Regions from separate parts of the Bradyrhizobium ottawaense genome, predicted to be linked through region 2. Evidence: riboswitches for the same ligand, from Rfam matches in the RefSeq annotation. Region 2 holds a riboswitch; the other holds the start of a gene.
The links. Region 2 has a riboswitch for S-adenosylmethionine ahead of CIT37_RS38755 (O-succinylhomoserine sulfhydrylase). Riboswitches for the same ligand answer to the same signal wherever they lie in the genome.
Positions count from the first base shown of each region.

Region 1: it holds a riboswitch for S-adenosylmethionine, as region 2 does, so the genes downstream of both, metX (homoserine O-acetyltransferase MetX) here and CIT37_RS38755 (O-succinylhomoserine sulfhydrylase) in region 2, are expected to answer to the same signal.

Region 1 covers NZ_CP029425.2:1,314,991-1,323,682, reverse strand. The annotation lists gene CIT37_RS06315 (alpha/beta fold hydrolase) at 1-757, shown strand, start outside; gene metW (methionine biosynthesis protein MetW) at 873-1,535, opposite strand; gene metX (homoserine O-acetyltransferase MetX) at 1,537-2,733, opposite strand; SAM riboswitch at 2,825-2,904, opposite strand; gene CIT37_RS06300 (chorismate mutase) at 3,061-3,909, shown strand; gene hisC (histidinol-phosphate transaminase) at 3,946-5,043, shown strand; gene CIT37_RS06290 (prephenate/arogenate dehydrogenase family protein) at 5,040-5,978, shown strand; gene CIT37_RS06285 (LysR family transcriptional regulator) at 6,033-6,923, opposite strand; partial or broken gene CIT37_RS06280 (NmrA/HSCARG family protein) at 7,037-7,873, shown strand; gene CIT37_RS06275 (NAD(P)-dependent oxidoreductase) at 7,996-8,664, shown strand; gene CIT37_RS06270 (DUF2125 domain-containing protein) at 8,679-8,692, opposite strand, start outside.
Region 2 covers NZ_CP029425.2:8,276,414-8,285,105, forward strand. The annotation lists gene CIT37_RS38730 (hypothetical protein) at 1-317, shown strand, start outside; gene CIT37_RS38735 (MATE family efflux transporter) at 314-1,759, opposite strand; gene CIT37_RS38740 (hypothetical protein) at 1,929-2,981, opposite strand; gene CIT37_RS38745 (PAS domain S-box protein) at 3,088-3,504, opposite strand; gene CIT37_RS38750 (2'-deoxycytidine 5'-triphosphate deaminase) at 3,614-4,750, opposite strand; SAM riboswitch at 4,831-4,910, shown strand; gene CIT37_RS38755 (O-succinylhomoserine sulfhydrylase) at 4,985-6,172, shown strand; gene CIT37_RS38760 (SGNH/GDSL hydrolase family protein) at 6,288-7,280, opposite strand; gene CIT37_RS38765 (SGNH/GDSL hydrolase family protein) at 7,293-8,072, opposite strand; gene CIT37_RS38770 (OpgC domain-containing protein) at 8,072-8,692, opposite strand, start outside.

The DNA of each region.
Region 1 (8,692 bases), 1.6 Mb from region 2:
GGAGCCGCAGATGCGCTACTTCTCGCGCGGCCATCGCTGCATCACCTATTCGGCGCGCGGCTACACGCCGTCGGACGTGCCTGAAGGCGAGGTTTACAGCTATAGGCATTTCTACAGCGATGCGCTCGCGGTGCTCGATCATCTCAGGATCGAGCGCGCGCATCTGGTCGGCCTGTCGATGGGCGCCTACTCCTCGCTCCAGATCGGGCTAAACGCGCCGCAGCGCGCACTGTCGATGACGCTGGCCGGCGTCGGCTCCGGCTCGGAGATCGAGAACCTGGAGGCCTGGCGCGAGCAGTGCCGCGCCAATGCCGAGCAGTTCGAGACGCTGGGCTCCGCCGAGGTCGCAAAGGTCACGCGCGAGGCGCCGAGCCGGATTCCCTTCCTGGTGAAGGACCCGCGCGGCCATGCCGATTTCTATGCCGCGCTGGCGCGCCACGATTCCAAGGGATCGGCGCGTACGATGCGCGGCTTCCAGGGCGGCCGCCCCTCGATCTACACGATGACGGATGCGATCAAGCACGCATCGACGCCGGCGCTGATCATCTGCGGCGACGAGGACGATCCGTGCGTCGGACCGAGCCTGTTCCTGAAGCAGCATCTGCCTGCGGCGGGGCTGGCGATGTTTCCGAAGTCGGGCCACGTGCTCAATCTCGAAGAGCCCGCGCTGTTCAACGAAAGTGTGGAGCGGTTCGTGACGCTGGTGGAAGCGGGACGATGGCCGGCGCGCGACCTGAGGTCGCTGGCTCCACACTAGCTGTCATTCCGGGATGCGCCGAAGGCGCAGACCCGGAATCCATCGGGCTGCGGGCGTTGTTGCACGATGGATTCCGGGCTCGCGCTACGCGCGCCCCGGAATGACGCCTACGGCGTCACTTCCCCCCGCCCCGGCTGAGCAGGAACACCGCCTGCTCCCCGAACATGTTCCACACCCACCAGGGCAGATTCAGCGGCACCGGGCGGCCGTAGAGATCGAGCGCGACCGAGCGCTCCATCTTGACGTTGATCTCGTCGCAGAGCTGCACGAAATCCTTGATGGTGCAGAAATGGATGTTGGCGGTGTCGTACCAGGTCGCCGGCAAATTCTCGGTGCGCGGCATGTGGCCGCCGACCAGGAGCTGGAGCCGCATCTTCCAGAAACCGAAATTCGGGAACGAGACGATGGCGCGGCGGCCGATGCGCAGCAGATTCTCCAGCACCACCCGCGGCTGCCGCGTCGCCTGCAGCGTCTGCGACAGGATCACGTAGTCGAAGGCGTCGTCCGGATAATTGACGAGGTCGGTGTCGGCATCGCCCTGCACCACCGCAAGGCCCTTGGCGACGCAGCGGTTGACGCCCTCGCGCGACAGCTCGATGCCGCGGCCGTCGATGCCGCGGGTCTCCAGCAGCTGAAGCAAATCGCCCTCGCCGCAGCCGACGTCGAGCACTTTCGAGCCCGGCTTGACCATCTCGGCGACCAGCAGATGATCGGCGCGAAACTGGCCGGACGATCCGGTCGCAAGGCCACCCAGCGGCAATACTTCCTGCACAGACATGCTAGCCATCCTTCAGTCCACGCGCCTTGCCCGCCGATTGCAGGAAGGCGCGGGAGATGTCGAAGAATTCGGGAACGTCGAGCAGGAAGGCGTCGTGGCCGCGATCGGTCTCGATCTCGGCGAACGACACCCGCGCGCTCGATGCATTCAGCGCGTGCACCAGCGCGCGCGATTCCGAGGTCGGAAACAGCCAGTCGCTGGTGAAGGAGACCACGCAGAAGCGGGTCGCAATTTCCGCGAACGCCTTTGCGAGCACGCCGCCATGGTCGGCGGCAATGTCGAAATAGTCCATCGCGCGCGTCAGATAGAGATAGGCGTTGGCGTCGAAGCGCTCGACGAAGGACGAGCCCTGGTAGCGCAGATAGGACTCGACCTGGAAGTCGGCGTCGAACGAGAAGGTCGGCAGCTCGCGGTCCTGCATGCGCCGGCCGAACTTGCGATGCAGCGCGGCATCGGAGAGGTAGGTGATGTGCGCCGCCATCCGCGCCACCGCGAGCCCGCGATGCGGATGGATGCCGTGATCGGCATAGCCGCCGCCGTGCCAGTCGGGATCAGCCATCACGGCCTGGCGGCCGAGCTCGTGGAAGGCGATGTTCTGCGCCGAGTGCCGCGTCGCGCAGGCAATCGCCAGCGCGGAGAACACGCGGCCCGGATAGGCGGCGGTCCACTGCAGCACCTGCATGCCGCCCATCGAGCCACCGACGACCGCAAACAGCGTGTCGACGCCGAGCCGGTCGACCAGCATCGCCTGCGCACGCACCATATCGGGGATGGTGATGACGGGGAAATCGAGGCCCCAGACCTTGCCGGTGGCAGGATTGATCGAGGCCGGCCCGGTCGAGCCCATGCAGCCGCCGATCACGTTGGAGCAGATGATGAAGTAGTGCTTGGGATCGATGGGCCGACCGGGGCCGACCAGCGTCTCCCACCAGCCGGGCTTGCCGGTGACGGGATGCACGTTGGCGACATGCTGATCGCCGGTCAGCGCATGGCAGATCAGCACCGCGTTGGAGCGATCGGCGTTGAGCTCGCCATAGGTCTGGTAGGCGATCTGGAACGGGGTGAGATCGACGCCGCAATCGAGCCGCAGCGGCTGCTCGGCGCCGAAATGCGCGATCTGCGAGCTTGGATGATCCACCTCGTGCGACCGCTCGTCGGCGCTGATCGCAGGACTCGGTATCGACTTGACGCCACCCATCTGACCATCGACCTCGTTTGCGATCAAACGCGTGATCGCCACTTGCATCAGGCCATGAAAAACCCGGCCTGAACGATAGGTTCGGCCGGGATCGGAAGCGTCCCCGGCCTGTTTAGCGAGTTTTTTAACGTGGCTGCAAGCCGGCCGGCTCAAATGACCACGGAACGGGCAAAAGCTACCGTCTTGGGCGGTTTTCGTCAAGTCGCGGCCCGGATCGGCCCAATTCGTCTCTCACGCGTCGTCCGAAAAGGACGTGATTTCTCTTTGCTTTCGCTGCCCTGACTGCCTAATCAGGACATCCCCCATCGAAACCATCGACAGCCAGACATGTCCCAACGTCCGCCCGCGCCACCATCGCTTCAGGAACTGCGCAAGGAGATCGACGCGATCGACGAGGGCATGCATCGCCTGCTGATGCAGCGCGGCGACATCATCGACCGCCTGATCCAGGTGAAGCAGACCCAGGAGGTCGGCTCGGCGTTCCGCCCGGCGCGCGAGGCCGCCATGATGCGCGAGATCGTGCAGCGCCATCGCGGCATCCTGCCGCTCGACACGGTCGAGAGCATCTGGCGCGTCATCATCTCGACGTTCACTTACGTGCAGGCGCCGTTCTCCGTGCATGCCGACATCTCGGCGAGTGAGCCGGCGATGCGCGATTCCGCGCGCTTCCATTTTGGCTTCACCGTGCCTTACGTCGCGCATTTCAGCGCGCAGGCCGCGGTCGAGGCGGTGGCGAAATCCAAGGGCGATCTGGCGCTGGTCTCGGCAACGTCCAGCCGCACACCCTGGTGGCTCTTGCTCGAAACGGAAGGCGCGCCAAAAATCATCGCGCGGATGCCCTTCGTCGAGCGTGCCGATCATCCGGCCGCACTGCCGGTGTTCGCGATCTCGCGCGTCGCCGACAGCGCCCTGGTGACGGAGGTCGAGACCTTCAGCGTCCGCGTGTCCGGGTGGAACGCCGAGGTCGCGCGCGCCCTGTCGCCGCTCGCCGAGATCGTGGCGGTGCCTGATACCGCCTTCGACGGCGCGGCGCTGCTGGTCTCGGTCACGAGCGCGACCAGCATCGACAAAATCAGGGCTGCCCTGATCGAGGCGGGGGCCTCGGTGCGCTCTACAGCCCTCGTCGGCAGCCACGCAACGCGCTATACGGTGCCCCCGACCGGGGCGAAATCGTAAACCACGCGCCGCGCCCCGCCATTTTCGGAGTTCAAGATGTCCCGCCCCGTGCCGAATCCCGGCATTCTCGATATTGCGCCCTACACGCCCGGCAAGAGCCCGGTCGCCGAGCCGGGCCGCAAGGTGTTCAAGCTGTCGGCCAACGAGACGCCGTTCGGGCCCTCGCCCAAGGCGATCGAGGCGTTCAAGCACGTGGCGGATCACCTGGAAGACTATCCGGAAGGAACCTCGCGCGTGCTGCGCGAGGCGATCGGCCGCTCCTTCGGGCTCGACCCGAACCGCATCATCTGCGGCGCCGGCTCGGACGAGATCCTCAATCTGCTCGCCCACACCTATCTCAGCCAGGGTGACGAGGCGATCTCCACCACGCACGGCTTCCTGGTCTACCCGATCGCGACCATGGCGGTGGGCGCCAAGAACGTCGTCGCGCAGGAGACCAACCTCACCTGCGACGTCGACGCCATCCTCAAGGCGGTGACGCCGAAGACCAAGCTGGTCTGGCTCGCCAACCCCAACAATCCAACCGGCACCTATGTGCCGTTCGACGAGGTCAAGCGCCTGCGCGCCGGCCTGCCGTCGCACGTGCTGCTGGTGCTCGATGCCGCCTATTGCGACTACGTCTCGCGCAACGACTACGAGATGGGGATCGAGCTGGTCGCCACCACCGAGAATACGGTGGTGACGCACACCTTCTCCAAGATCCACGGCCTCGCGGCACTGCGCATCGGCTGGATGTTCGGCCCCGAGCACATCATCGACGCGGTCAACCGCATCCGCGGCCCGTTCAACGTGTCGACGCCAGCAATGTATGCCGCGGTCGCCGCGATCGAGGACACTGCGCACCAGGCGATGTCGAAGCAATTCACCGAGACCTGGCGCAACTGGCTGACCGAGGAGATCGGCAAGCTTGGGCTGAAGGTGACGCCGAGCGTCGCCAATTTCGTGCTGATCCACTTCCCGGCCGACAAGGGCAAGACCGCGGATGACGCCGACGCCTTCCTGACCAAGCGGGGCCTCGTGCTGCGCGGCTTGAAGAATTACGGCCTGCCGCATTCGCTGCGCATGACCATCGGCACCGAGGAGGCCAACCGCCTCGTGGTCGACGGCTTGCGCGACTTCATGGCCGGCAGATGAGCAGCGCACCGCACTTCCAGCGCGTCGCGCTGATCGGCTTCGGCCTGATCGGCGGCTCGATCGCGCGCGCTGCGAAGCTCCAGGGCCTGGCGGGCGAAATCGTCACCACCGCGCGCTCGGAGAAGACCCGCGCGCGGGTGATGGAGCTCGGGATCGTCGATCAGGTCGTGGCGACCAATGCGGAAGCAGTGAAGGATGCCGATCTCGTCATCCTCTGCATTCCCGTCGGCGCCTGCGGCGAGGTCGCGCAGGAGATCGCCGCGCATCTGAAGCCCGGCGCTGTTGTCTCCGACGTCGGCTCGGTCAAGGGCGCCATCGTCAGGGATATGGCGCCGCATCTGCCGAAGACCGTTCATTTCGTGCCGGCGCATCCGGTGGCGGGCACCGAGCATTCGGGGCCGGATTCAGGTTTCGCCGAGCTCTTCATCAACCGCTGGTGCATCCTCACCCCGCCGGAAGGCGTCGACGCGGCCGCGACTGATCGCCTGCGCGCCTTCTGGGCGGCGATGGGCGCCAAGGTCGAGGTGATGACGCCGGACCATCACGATCTCGTGCTCGCGATCACCAGCCATCTGCCGCATCTGATCGCCTACACCATCGTCGGCACCGCCGACGAGCTGGCGCAGGTGACGGAGTCCGAGGTGATCAAGTTCTCCGCCGGCGGTTTCCGCGATTTCACCCGCATCGCGGCCTCCGACCCGACGATGTGGCGCGACGTCTTCCTCGCCAACAAGGAGGCCGTGCTGGAGATGCTCGGCACCTTCACCGAGGATCTCGCAAAGCTCACCCGCGCGATCCGCCGCGGCGACGGCGAAGCCCTGTTCGACCATTTCACCCGCACCCGCGCCATCCGCCGCGGCATCGTCGAGATCGGCCAGGATTCGGCGGCCGCGGATTTCGGCCGGCAGCACGGGCAGCTCGGCAACAAGCCGTGAGTTCGTAGCTCGGATGGCGCCAGCGCGGGAGCGATCTCGATCTGCTCCCTTGACCTAGTCGATGAAGGCCGCGAGCTCACCCGGCGTCCCCGAGGGAAAGGCTTCCTTGAGAAAGTCGAGGAACGCGGATACGCGAGCGCTGAGCAGCCGGCGCGAAGGGTACAGCGCCCAGAGGACGATCTCCGGTCCGTCGACATCACCCCAGTGGACGAGCTTGCCGGCCGCCAGGTCGTGACTCACAAGCGACACAGGAAGGCGAGCGGCGCCCACGCCTGCGCGGACCGCATCGCGAACCATAACGATCGAGGACAGGCGAAGCACCGGATCGGTCGAGATCCGTGAGTTTCCGATCGAAGACTTCACCTCCCACGCCGATGTCAGATCGCTCGCACCACGCACCACGGTCGGAACGGCAAGATCGTACGCAGGGCGACTGAGGTCGGGGCTCGCGACCACGACCAGCCGATCGCGCATCAGGATTCGTCCGACAAGGGTTTCGTCGGGGTCGGGATTGACGCGGATCACGAGGTCATAGCCTTCCTCGATCATGTCGACGGCGCGGTCTTCCGTCGTGACCTCGAGCCGCACCTCCGGATATTTCAGAGCGAACGCAGCGGCCAGCTTTCCCATCGCAGTTTGCGAGAAAAGCAGAGGCGCGCTGATCCGCAAGCTGCCTCGCGGCTTGGCACCGCCTGAAGCGATCGCCGCCGCCGTCTCGTCGAGTTCGGCGAGCAATGTTCCCGTCCGCTCATAGAGCGCCCGCCCTTCCTCGGTGAGCTTCAGCGTGCGGCTTCCGCGCTCGAAGAGGCGCAAGCCAAGGCTGCCCTCCAGCTCGGAGACCCGGCGCGAGAGCGTCGCCTTCGGGCGGCCGGCAGCCCGGGCGGCCCGTCCGAACCCGCCGTGACGGGCGACAAGGTTGAAATCGGCGAGTGCGAGCAGATCCATATGTTCCACCAATGAGACGGTCTGTACAAATATAGCGTCTATCGGCCCGCACGTGGGTCACTAATTTGCGGAGGTGTCCAGCAACCCACCCCGGAGAGTGAACCCATTGCAATGTCGGCCGCCAAGTCGTTGAACAGCTCGTCAAGCGCGGCGCCGATGTTCGCGCCCTCGTCCGCGATCCTGCAAAGGCCAACCTGCCGCCGGGCGTGAACGTCGTGCAGGGCGACCTCCTGGACGTTGACTCGCTGCGCAGTGCGTTCTCAGGCGTCTCCACCCTGTTCCTGCTCAACGCCGTGGTAGCGGACGAATTCACCCAGGCGCTGATCGCCCTCAACATTGCGCGAGAAGCTGGCGTCGAGCGGCTCGTCTATCTGTCGGTGATCCACAGCGATCTGTACGTGAACGTGCCGCACTTCGCGGGCAAGTTCGGCGTCGAGCGGATGATCGAGCAGATGGGCTTCAACGCCACCATCCTGCGCCCCGCCTACTTCATGAACAACGATCTCACGATCAAGGACGTGGTGAGCGGATACGGCGTCTACCCCATGCCGATCGGCGGCAAAGGACTGGCGATGATCGACGCCCGCGACATCGGTGAAATCGCGGCCATCGAGCTCGTCCGCCGCGACAAGTCCGGCGCATCACTTCCGCCCGACCGGATCAATCTCGTCGGTCCGGACACACTGACCGGCGCGAAGGCTGCCGCCATCTGGTCGGAGGTGCTGGGTCGCACGATCGCATATCCGGGTGACGATCCTGCCGGCTTCGAAAAGAACCTCAGGCAGTTCATGCCGAGCTGGATGGCCTTCGACATGCGGCTGATGAGCGAGCGCTTCCTCACCGACGGAATGATCCCCAATGCCGGCGACGTCGAGCGTTTGAACACTCTCCTCGGCCGTCCGCTGCGCTCCTATCGCGACTTCGTCTCTGAGATCACGGCTTCGGCCTGACGGCAGCGGCATCAGCCCAAGGGCCCGCGAGCTGCTCGCGGAAGGCAAGCTCTGATCGTCACAACGAACATGAACCAGGGGGCGGCCTCCACGGAGACGTCCCGCATTCCGAGGTCACGACCATGCAAGACTCCGAAACCGATAACATCCGGACTGTCCCACCGAAGATACTGATCCTTGGCGCGACCGGCGCCACCGGCCGCCTGATCGTCAACCAGGCGGTGGCGCGAGGGTACGACGTCGCGGCGCTCGTGCGTTCTGGCGAGAAAGCGCGTGATCTGAAGGGTGCCAATCTCATCATCGGCGATGCCCGCGACGAGATCGCCTTGCGTCAGGCACTCAAGGGCCGTGATGCCGTTGTCAGCGCACTCGGCACACCGGCGAGCCCGTTCCGCGAGGTGACGCTGCTCTCGGCGGCGACACGCATGCTTGTGAATACGATGAAGGCGCAACAAGTCTCGCGCCTCGTCTGCATCACCGGAATTGGCGCAGGTGATAGCGCCGGCCATGGCGGGTTTGTTTTCGACAATCTGATTTTCCCGCTGCTCTTGCGCAAGGTGTACGCCGACAAAAACCGCCAGGAGGCCATCGTCAGAAACAGCGGGCTCGACTGGGTTCTCGTTCGGCCCTCAGTCCTGAACGACAAGCCCGGCCGCGGCTCGGTCCGAGCCCTGACGGACCTCTCCGACTTCCGTGGAGGAAGCATATCGCGACAGGACGTTGCGACCTTCGTCCTGGATCAACTGCGCGCCGATGCCTGGCTGCATCGTGCGCCGTTGATCACGTGGTGAACTCAGCCCACGCTCTAATACAGCGGCG
Region 2 (8,692 bases):
TGGGCAAGCGCCGCTTCGCCATGATGATGCAGACCATGGGCCCGATGATGAGCCGCATGATGGAGAACGGCGGCGGCGGCCTCGGTGGCCTGTCCGGCGGCCATCTCGGCGGCGGCTTTGGCGCACCCAATTACGGCGGCTACACCCCGATGGGGGGCGGCACCATGCCGGCCGGTTATGGCGGCGTTGGTGGCGGCGACATCATGGGCATGCTCGGTGGTGCCGGAGGCCGCGACATGATGGCGATGATCCCGCAATTGATGCGGCTCGCCAATGTCGGCGGCGGTAGCGGCCATCGCCGCCACAGGCATCGCTAATCGGCGGCGCGAGAGAGAGCCGGCCTGATCGCAGCCTTGTTCGCGCGCGGTCCCCAGCGCGTCAGCACCACGCTGGAGAATGAGAGCAGGCCGAGCACGACCATCGAGCTTGCGGCCAGCCAGAAGAAGCTCTGCGCGGTCGCCCCGTGTGTCGACAGCCACCAGCCGGCCGCCGAGATGTAGATCAGCCGCGCCGTCTGCGCCAGCACCGGCCCGATCACCTTGGCCGCGCCTTGCGAGGAGAAATACATCGTCGTGGCAATGCCGAAAAAGGCGTAGAACGGTCCGACCGTCGAGAGATATTGATGGCTCGCCGCGCGCACGGCCGCGCTGTCGGTGAAGATGTTGATCCAGAGATCGGGGAACATCGCAACGACGCAGGCCGGCGCGCCGACGGCCACGAATGCGGATGCACCGGCGATCCAGGCGACGCGCCGTGCACGCGCGATGTTGCCTGCGCCGATCGCCATCCCCACCATCGGCACACAGGCGATGCCGAACGAGAACGCGATCGAGGTCAGCAAAAATTCGAGCCGCGCGCCGATGCCGTAGCCGGCGAGAATCGTGGTGCCGAACTTCGCCAGCATGTGGGTGAAGATCGAGATCGTCAGCACCGATTGCAGCGGCGAGAAGCAGGCGATGGCGCCGACCTTCAGGATGTCGAAAAACATCGCCCACTGAATGCGCAGGCCGCGCAGCTTCGGTGTAACCCGCGCGCGACCGGAGAACAGGTACCAGCCCATGATGCCGATGTTCATGGAATAGGCGATCAGCGCGCCGGCCGCGACGCCGCGCATGCCGAACTGCGGCACCGGCCCGAGCCCGAGGCCCAGCGTGCCGCCGAGCACGATCTGCCAGGCCGCCGAGTTGAGGATCAGGAACGACGGCAGCTTCATGTTGCCGGTGCCACGCAGCACGCCGGCCATGGTGTTGAGCAGCCAGGGCAGCACGGCGCCGCCGAAAAATACCTGCGTGTAGGCGACAGCGTGGGTCAGCACGTCGCCGCGGCCGCCGAGCATTTCCAGCACCCGCGGCCCGAAGATCAGCATGCCCAGCATGAAGACGAGGCCGAAGCTGATGCCGATCAGGATCGCATGCGCGGCGAGCGTGGCGGCGCGTTCGCGGTTCCCGGCGCCGAGCGCGCGGGCAATGGCGGAAGCCACCGCACCACCCATGGCGCCGCCCGACATCGTCATGGTCAGAATGATTGTCGGAAACACCAGCGCCATCGCCGCCAGCGCCTCGACGCCGAGCCGGCCGATATAGGAGGTCTCCGCGATCACCGTACAGGTGCCGGCCGAGAGCGCGATCACGTTAGGCCAGGCGAGAGAGAGCAACGTGCGCAGGATCGGCCCGTCTACAAGCGCGCTTCGTAGCGGCCGCGGTGGCGGCGGCAGCGGACGCTCTTGCTCATCGACCGGGATTTCGGCGATGTCGGACATGTCCTCTCCGGGGCAGGGGGCGCCATTTGCGGCGCGGCAATGCGTAGGTGTGCCGATTATTTTCTTCGCGCAGAAGGCGCGGCGAGAGGCTTGTTAGCACGGCTCGCAGCGATTCCACCTGCGCCAGCTGCAGGCGTGCCCTGCGGCAGCGCATTTCGATGGATGAAGGCTATTCGATCGTCCAGACCAGCGGCGCGCGGCCGCCAGCAGCAGCGCGCATGCGCACGCCGATGTGCCGCCCGCATCCCGCAGCCAGGCCTTCGAACAATCCCTCCAGCACCCTGGCGCAGGCGCCGTGATAGTCGGCGACGTCGTCCATCAGTTTCCAGCTCTGCTGGCGGATTTCGAACGCGCCTTCGGATTGCGAGGTCTCGGCCGTGTCATCCTGCGCCGCGAACAGCGCGTTCAGGAACGACGCGAATTCGCTTGCCCCGCCGCGGCTCATCGCCAGTGCCGCCGCGACCTCGTCGAAATATTGCATGCCGATCAGCTTGCCGGTGAGGTGCAGCAGATAGCCGGCGTCTTCCGGGCCGAACAGCTGCACCATCACGGGCGCCGCCGTGCGCACATATTCCATCGCATAGTTGCGATAGGCTTTTTCAAGGCGCGGTTTCGGCCAGCTCGCAACCGGCAAAGCCGGCGCAGTCTTCGCATCGAACAGCGGCGCTTCCAGATGCCGCGCGAACACCAGGCGCTGATCGAGCTCGAGCGGATGATCGTACTGGTGATAATAGCCTTCCAGCCCGTCCTGGCCGTCGACGCTCTGCTTGGTGCAGACGAAGCCGAGCCTGAGATCGCCGAGCGCGACGCCATTATTGGCGTGCCATCCCCGCAGCATGGCGCGGGAAACCTCGCCCGGCACGCCGCAGATCGCCGTGCCTTTCCAGATCCAGCGCGGCGGCGGATAGCGGATCCAGGCCTTGGCATCGCTCTCATACATGTATTCGACATGCACGCCGCCGATCCAGTTCGAGAGATAGTGATATTGCGCGGCCGCCACCGCCGGCGGCAGATGATCGATCCCGAGCTTCCTAAGCCCCGGCAGGAAGCGCTCCTGCTGCTGGCGGCGGAACACGCGGAAGACGAACTCCGCTGCATCCGCAGTGCCGCGCCGCGTGACGACGGTGAGAATGAGGCCGGTGAAATAGGCGTGGTAGAGGTCGGCGACCGCACGCCAGCGCTTCCATTGAGCTTCCTGCGCGGCGTCAGCTGCGGCGGTCATTCGTTTCGCTCCCGATCATGTTGCGATCGAGTGTGTCACCGCACCTTCCGGCAGGCAACATGACGCCCGTGCAGAGCGCCCTGCGTGGCCACCCGCCAATTCCGCATCACGAAGTTTGCGGTGGCGTCTTGGCCGCGCGCTCTCGCTCGACCCGTTCGGTGACATCGCGCGCCATCGCCACCGATCCCAGAACGTTGCCGCCGGAATCCCGCACCAGCGCGAAGGTCATCTCGATGTAGAGCTTGCGACCGCTCTTGTGCAGCGCGCGGGTCAGTGTCGGCCTGCCCGCAAGCTTCATGCTGCCGCTGGCCAGCGCAGCTTCAAAGCCCTTCCAGTGCGCGGCGCGCAGGTGCTCGGGAATGATCAGGTCGAGAATCTGGCCCAGCGCTTCCGCTGCGGAGAAGCCGAACAGAGCCGTCGCTGCGCGGTTCCATCGCATGATCGTGCCGGAGCGGTCCGAATAGATCAGCGCATCCGCGACGTCTTCGGCGATCCTTGCGTCGAGTTCGGATGGGTTGCTCATGTCGTCACCTCGCATGTAGCCCGGATGGAGCGGAGCGTAATCCGGGATCGTGCCACGAGTGAGACTGCCCCGGATTACGCTTGCGCTCCATCCGGGCTACAGGATCGGGCTACACCCGAAAATGCTTCGATAGTTTGAGGCCCTGGGCCTGGTAGTTGGAGCCGATGCGTTGGCCGTACATCGCGTCGGGACGGGCCAGCATCTTCTCGTAGACGAGGCGGCCGACGATCTGGCCGTGCTCGAGGATGAACGGCACTTCGCGCGAACGCACTTCGAGCACGGCGCGCGATCCTAGCCCGCCCGCGCCGGCATAGCCGAAGCCGGGATCGAAGAATCCGGCATAGTGCACGCGGAATTCGCCGACCAGCGGATCGAACGGCACCATCTCCGCGGCGTAGTCGGGCGGCACCTGCACGGCTTCCTTCGAGGCCAGGATGTAGAACTCGCCGGGATCCAGGATCAGACTGCCGTCCGGGCGGGCCGAGATCGGCTCCCAGAAGTCCTCGACGGAATAGCCGGCGCGACGATCGACGTCGACCACACCGGTGTGGCGCTTGGCGCGGTAGCCGACGAAGCCGTTCGCTTTCTCGCCGGAGAGATCGACGGAGACGGCGACGCCGCCGGAGAGATCGGCATCGTCGATATCGACGAGGCGCTCGGCGGCATGAAGCGCATCGAGCTCGTCGGCATTGAGGATGGCGTCACCGGTGCGGAAGCGCACCTGCGACAGACGCGAGCCCTCGCTGACCAGCACCGGAAACGTCTTCGGGCTGATCTCGGCATAGAGCGGGCCGTGATAGCCGGCGCCGATCATGTCGAACCGGCGGGTGCCGTCTGCGATGACGCGGGTGAAGACGTCGAGCCGGCCGGTGGAGCTCTTCGGGTTCGCGGCCGCGACGATCTCCGGCGGCAGCGCGAGGCTCTCCAGCAGCGGCACGATGTAGACGCAGTTGGTCTCCAGCACCGCGCCGTCGGCGAGGCTGAATTCGTGCAGCTTCAATTCGTCGATGCGCTCGGCGACGGTGGCGCCGGGACCGGGCAGGAAGCTGGCGCGGACGCGATAGGCGATGTCGCCGAGACGCAGATCGAGGCTCGCCGGCTGGATCTGGCTCTCGACGAAGTCATAGGCGGGCAGGATGAGACCCGCCGCCGCCATCGCCGCGATCATGCGGTCGGGCAGGATACCATTGGCGTCGGGCGCGACCGTGAACGTCAACCGGGGGTCCTCATCAGGGGTCAGATGCATCCGGACATGCCGGAAATACAAGTCTTTTACGGCTATCCGATGGACGCCTTGACGGAAAGGGCATTGCGGAATATGAGCATCACTTATCCCGTGGTGATTTGAGCCGGCCGGCTTGCAGCCACGTTAAATAAGTCGCTAAACAGGCCGGGGACCTCTGTGATCCCGGCCCGTGGATATATCCAGGCCGGTTTTTTTGTGACCGTTTTCGACGAGACGGTCATGTCGGAGGTACCTATGTCGAAGTCGACCACCAACTACCGTCCCGAAACCCGCCTGGTCCATTCCGGCACCCTGCGCTCGCAATATGGCGAGACGTCGGAGGCGCTGTTCCTGACCCAGGGCTATGTCTACGACACCGCGGAGCAATGCGAGGCGCGGTTCAAGGGCGAGGATCCGGGCTTCATCTATTCGCGCTACTCCAATCCCACCATCGCGATGTTCGAGCGCCGCATGATCGAGCTCGAAGGCGCCGAAGCCGCCCGCTCGGCGGCGACCGGCATGGCCGCGGTGACGACGGCGATCCTGGCGCCTCTCAAGGCCGGCGACCACGTCGTGGCCTCCCGCGCCCTGTTCGGCTCGTGCCTCTACGTCATCCAGGACCTGCTGCCGCGCTACGGCATCGAGACCACGCTGGTCGACGGTCTCGATCTCGACCAATGGCAGCGCGCCGTCAGGCCGAACACCAAGACGTTCTTCCTGGAGAGCCCGACCAACCCGACCCTCGACGTGCTCGACATTCCCGGGATTGCCGAGATCGCGCACAAGGGCGGCGCGCGGCTCGTCGTCGACAACGTGTTCGCAACGCCGATCTGGCAGAGCCCGCTCGCGCTCGGGGCCGACGTCGTGGTCTATTCCGCGACCAAGCACATCGACGGCCAGGGGCGCTGCCTCGGCGGCATCATCCTGTCGTCGGAAGCCTTCATCGCCGAGCACATCCACAATTTCATGCGCCAGACCGGCCCGTCGATCTCGCCGTTCAACGCCTGGGTCCTGCTCAAGGGCCTGGAGACGCTGGGCGTACGCGTGCGCGCGCAGACCGACACCGCCGCGCGCATCGCCGACGTGCTCGCGAGCCATCCGAAGATCTCGCGGCTGGTTTTCCCGGGCCGCGCCGATCATCCGCAGGCAGCGCTGGTGAAGAAGCAGATGCGTGGCGGCTCGACGCTGGTCGGCTTCGAGGTCAAGGGCGGAAAGGCTGCAGCGTTCCGCGTGCTCAACGAATTGAAGCTGGCGAAGATCTCGAACAATCTCGGCGACGCCAAGAGCCTCGTCACGCATCCGGCGACCACGACGCATCAGCGTCTGAAGCCGGAGGACCGCGCCGCGCTCGGCATCAGCGAAGGTTTTATCCGCTTCTCCGCGGGGCTCGAGCATGCCGATGATCTGATCGAGGATCTGACGGCGGCGCTGGAGAAGGCGTAGCCACGTATTCGCAATCGTAGGGTGGGCAAAGCGAAGCGTGCCCACCGTTCTCGATTACAACGACGAGGTGGTGGGCACGGCGCTTTGCGCCTTTGCCCACCCTACGGCAGCGTGCCTACATCGGCCGATAGGTCCGCACATCCCCCGGCACGTTCACGCCCAGCTTGATCTGCCCCACCGAGCGGATGATGTCGTCGCCGAGCAGCTGGGCGAAGCAGGCATAGCCCCAATCGTTCATGTGCAGGCCGTCTGCGATGACGAAGCTCTCGACCGGAATCGATTGGTTCTCGTGCCAGTCGCGCATCACCTCGAAGCGCGGGAAGATGCCGACGTGACGAAGCTCGGCGACCTTGCCGAGCAGCTTCACCATCTTGCCGGCGCTTTCGCCGCGCTGGTTGACGGCCGGCGAATATTGCGGATCGACCAGCACGATGTCGGCGCCGCCGGCGGCCTGGATGCGGCTGATGCCGTCCTCGACCATTTTGGCGGTGTCGCCGGGATCGAGATTGCGCAGCACCGCGTTGGTGCCGACCTGCCAGATCACGAGATCCGGATGCACGTCGATCACCTGGGTCTGGAGACGCTTCATCATCTCGGGCGCATCCTCGCCGCCGACGCCGGCATTGACGACGGTGATGTCGGCGGTCGGATAATGGCGGCGCAGCTGGGCGGCAAGACGATTCGGATAATTGAACTCCGGCGAGCTCGCGCCGAATCCTGCGGTCGACGACGAGCCGAACGCGACGATGAGGACGGGCTGGCCGGCGACGAGCTTGCCCGCGACATGCGGCAGCGAGCCCATCGCCTTGGAGCCGCCCTTCGGCGGCAGGCAGGGCACGCGGTTGAAGACGTCGCCGGCGGATTTGGCGACCTGTTTCACCTTGTCGATGGCGCGCGCGGTGATGCCGCGCTGCTCGGGAGAGGTTGCGGCGACATTGGTCTGTGAGGGCGAGGCGGGCGCGGGATCAGCCGACTGCGCGGGTGCGGGCGTCGCCTGTGCGGCTTGCGTCTGCGCATGGGACTGCGGGGCCGGCGCCAGCAACAACAGCACTGCTGCTGCAGGCGCGGCCAGCCATGCCGTCAGGCAAAAAGGGCGGAGAGAACTCATTAACGCTAGACCTCAATTTTGCTGCTGGGCCGGCTCCAGATGGGCTGCGTCGATCACGAACTGTGCCAACGCCCGGCCAAGGCAATCATGAACCTGCTTCGCCAGTTCGGGCCCGCGGGACGGGCTGAACAGGTCGAACTGACCCTGATCATTCCACTGCCGCATGATCGTGAAGCGATCGAACAGCGGAATATCATGCTCCTGCGCCACGACGCGCATATTATCGAGAAATGGCTGGGCCGAGATCATCGTTTCGGTACGCGGGCTGTACTGCAAATTCATCAAGACGACGTCGGCCCCTGCCTTTTGCAACGCAATAACCCCCTCGGTGACTGCGCTGCGAAATTCGTCGGGATCGATGGATCGGATGGCATCCACGGTCCCGGTCTGCCAGACGACCAAAGTAGGCGTTTTTGCTTCCATCAGCTTAACGAAGGTCGAGGCGGCCTCCTCCGCCGTTCGCTTGCTCTGTATTTCTACGGAGACGTGCACCGCTTCCGACGGCGGCAGCTTTTCCTTCAGAACCGCTTCCATGCGCGCCGGATAGGAGCTGCCCTCCGAGGACGGAATCGTGGTCGAGCGGCTGCCGATGACCAGGATTTCGAGCGGCTTGCCGGCCTTGATGGCCTCGGCGACCTTGGGAAGCTGGCTTTCGCTGGTAAGCAGATAGGACGGCAATTCGCACGCCGCGGGCGCGGTGGCAGCGCCAGGCGCAGCATCGCCCGCCCGCGCCACAGGCGCGGCGAGGCTACCGCATAGCAGGACCAGGCTCAGGAGAACCTTCGCCTTCATCAGCCCCCTCCCGCCAGATCGGCGTTGCCGACGGCGTTTTTGGTTTTCGCACCGCTCTTGTCAGCCACGCGCTTGTACCACGAAATCACCCAGGCCACGCCCCACATGATCAGGACCCCGGAGAGACTAATCAGCGCATGCATGGCTGCCCCGCCGGAGACTTCGGCGAGAATGAAATGCCCGGCGAAGGCCAGGAAGACACCGAGGCAGAAGATCTCGAGAGAATGCTGGCCACATAGAATCAATGGTCGCAGCCAGCGCGATTTCAAGCCCGGCCAATCCCGGGGTAGGAAGCGCACGGTGAGCGCGGCCAGCGCCAGGAAATGCGTGAAGCGCAGCACGTCGAGATCGGTCTTGTCGATCGGATACATCCACTGCTCGACCCGCTTCGGCATGAATTGGGAGAGCTGCGGCACGTACCAGGTCAGCGTCACGTAGAACGCCGCGGCGAGATAGGCGATCGAGATCCACATCGTCACCGGCGAAGCCAGGATACGCGACATCCGTCGCGCACCTCCGAGCGCGCACCATGCACCGAAGACGAACAGCAATTGCCAGGCGAAGGGATTGAAGGCCCAGAAGCCGTTAGGATAGGCCGACAGGTAAAGATCGTATTCCCA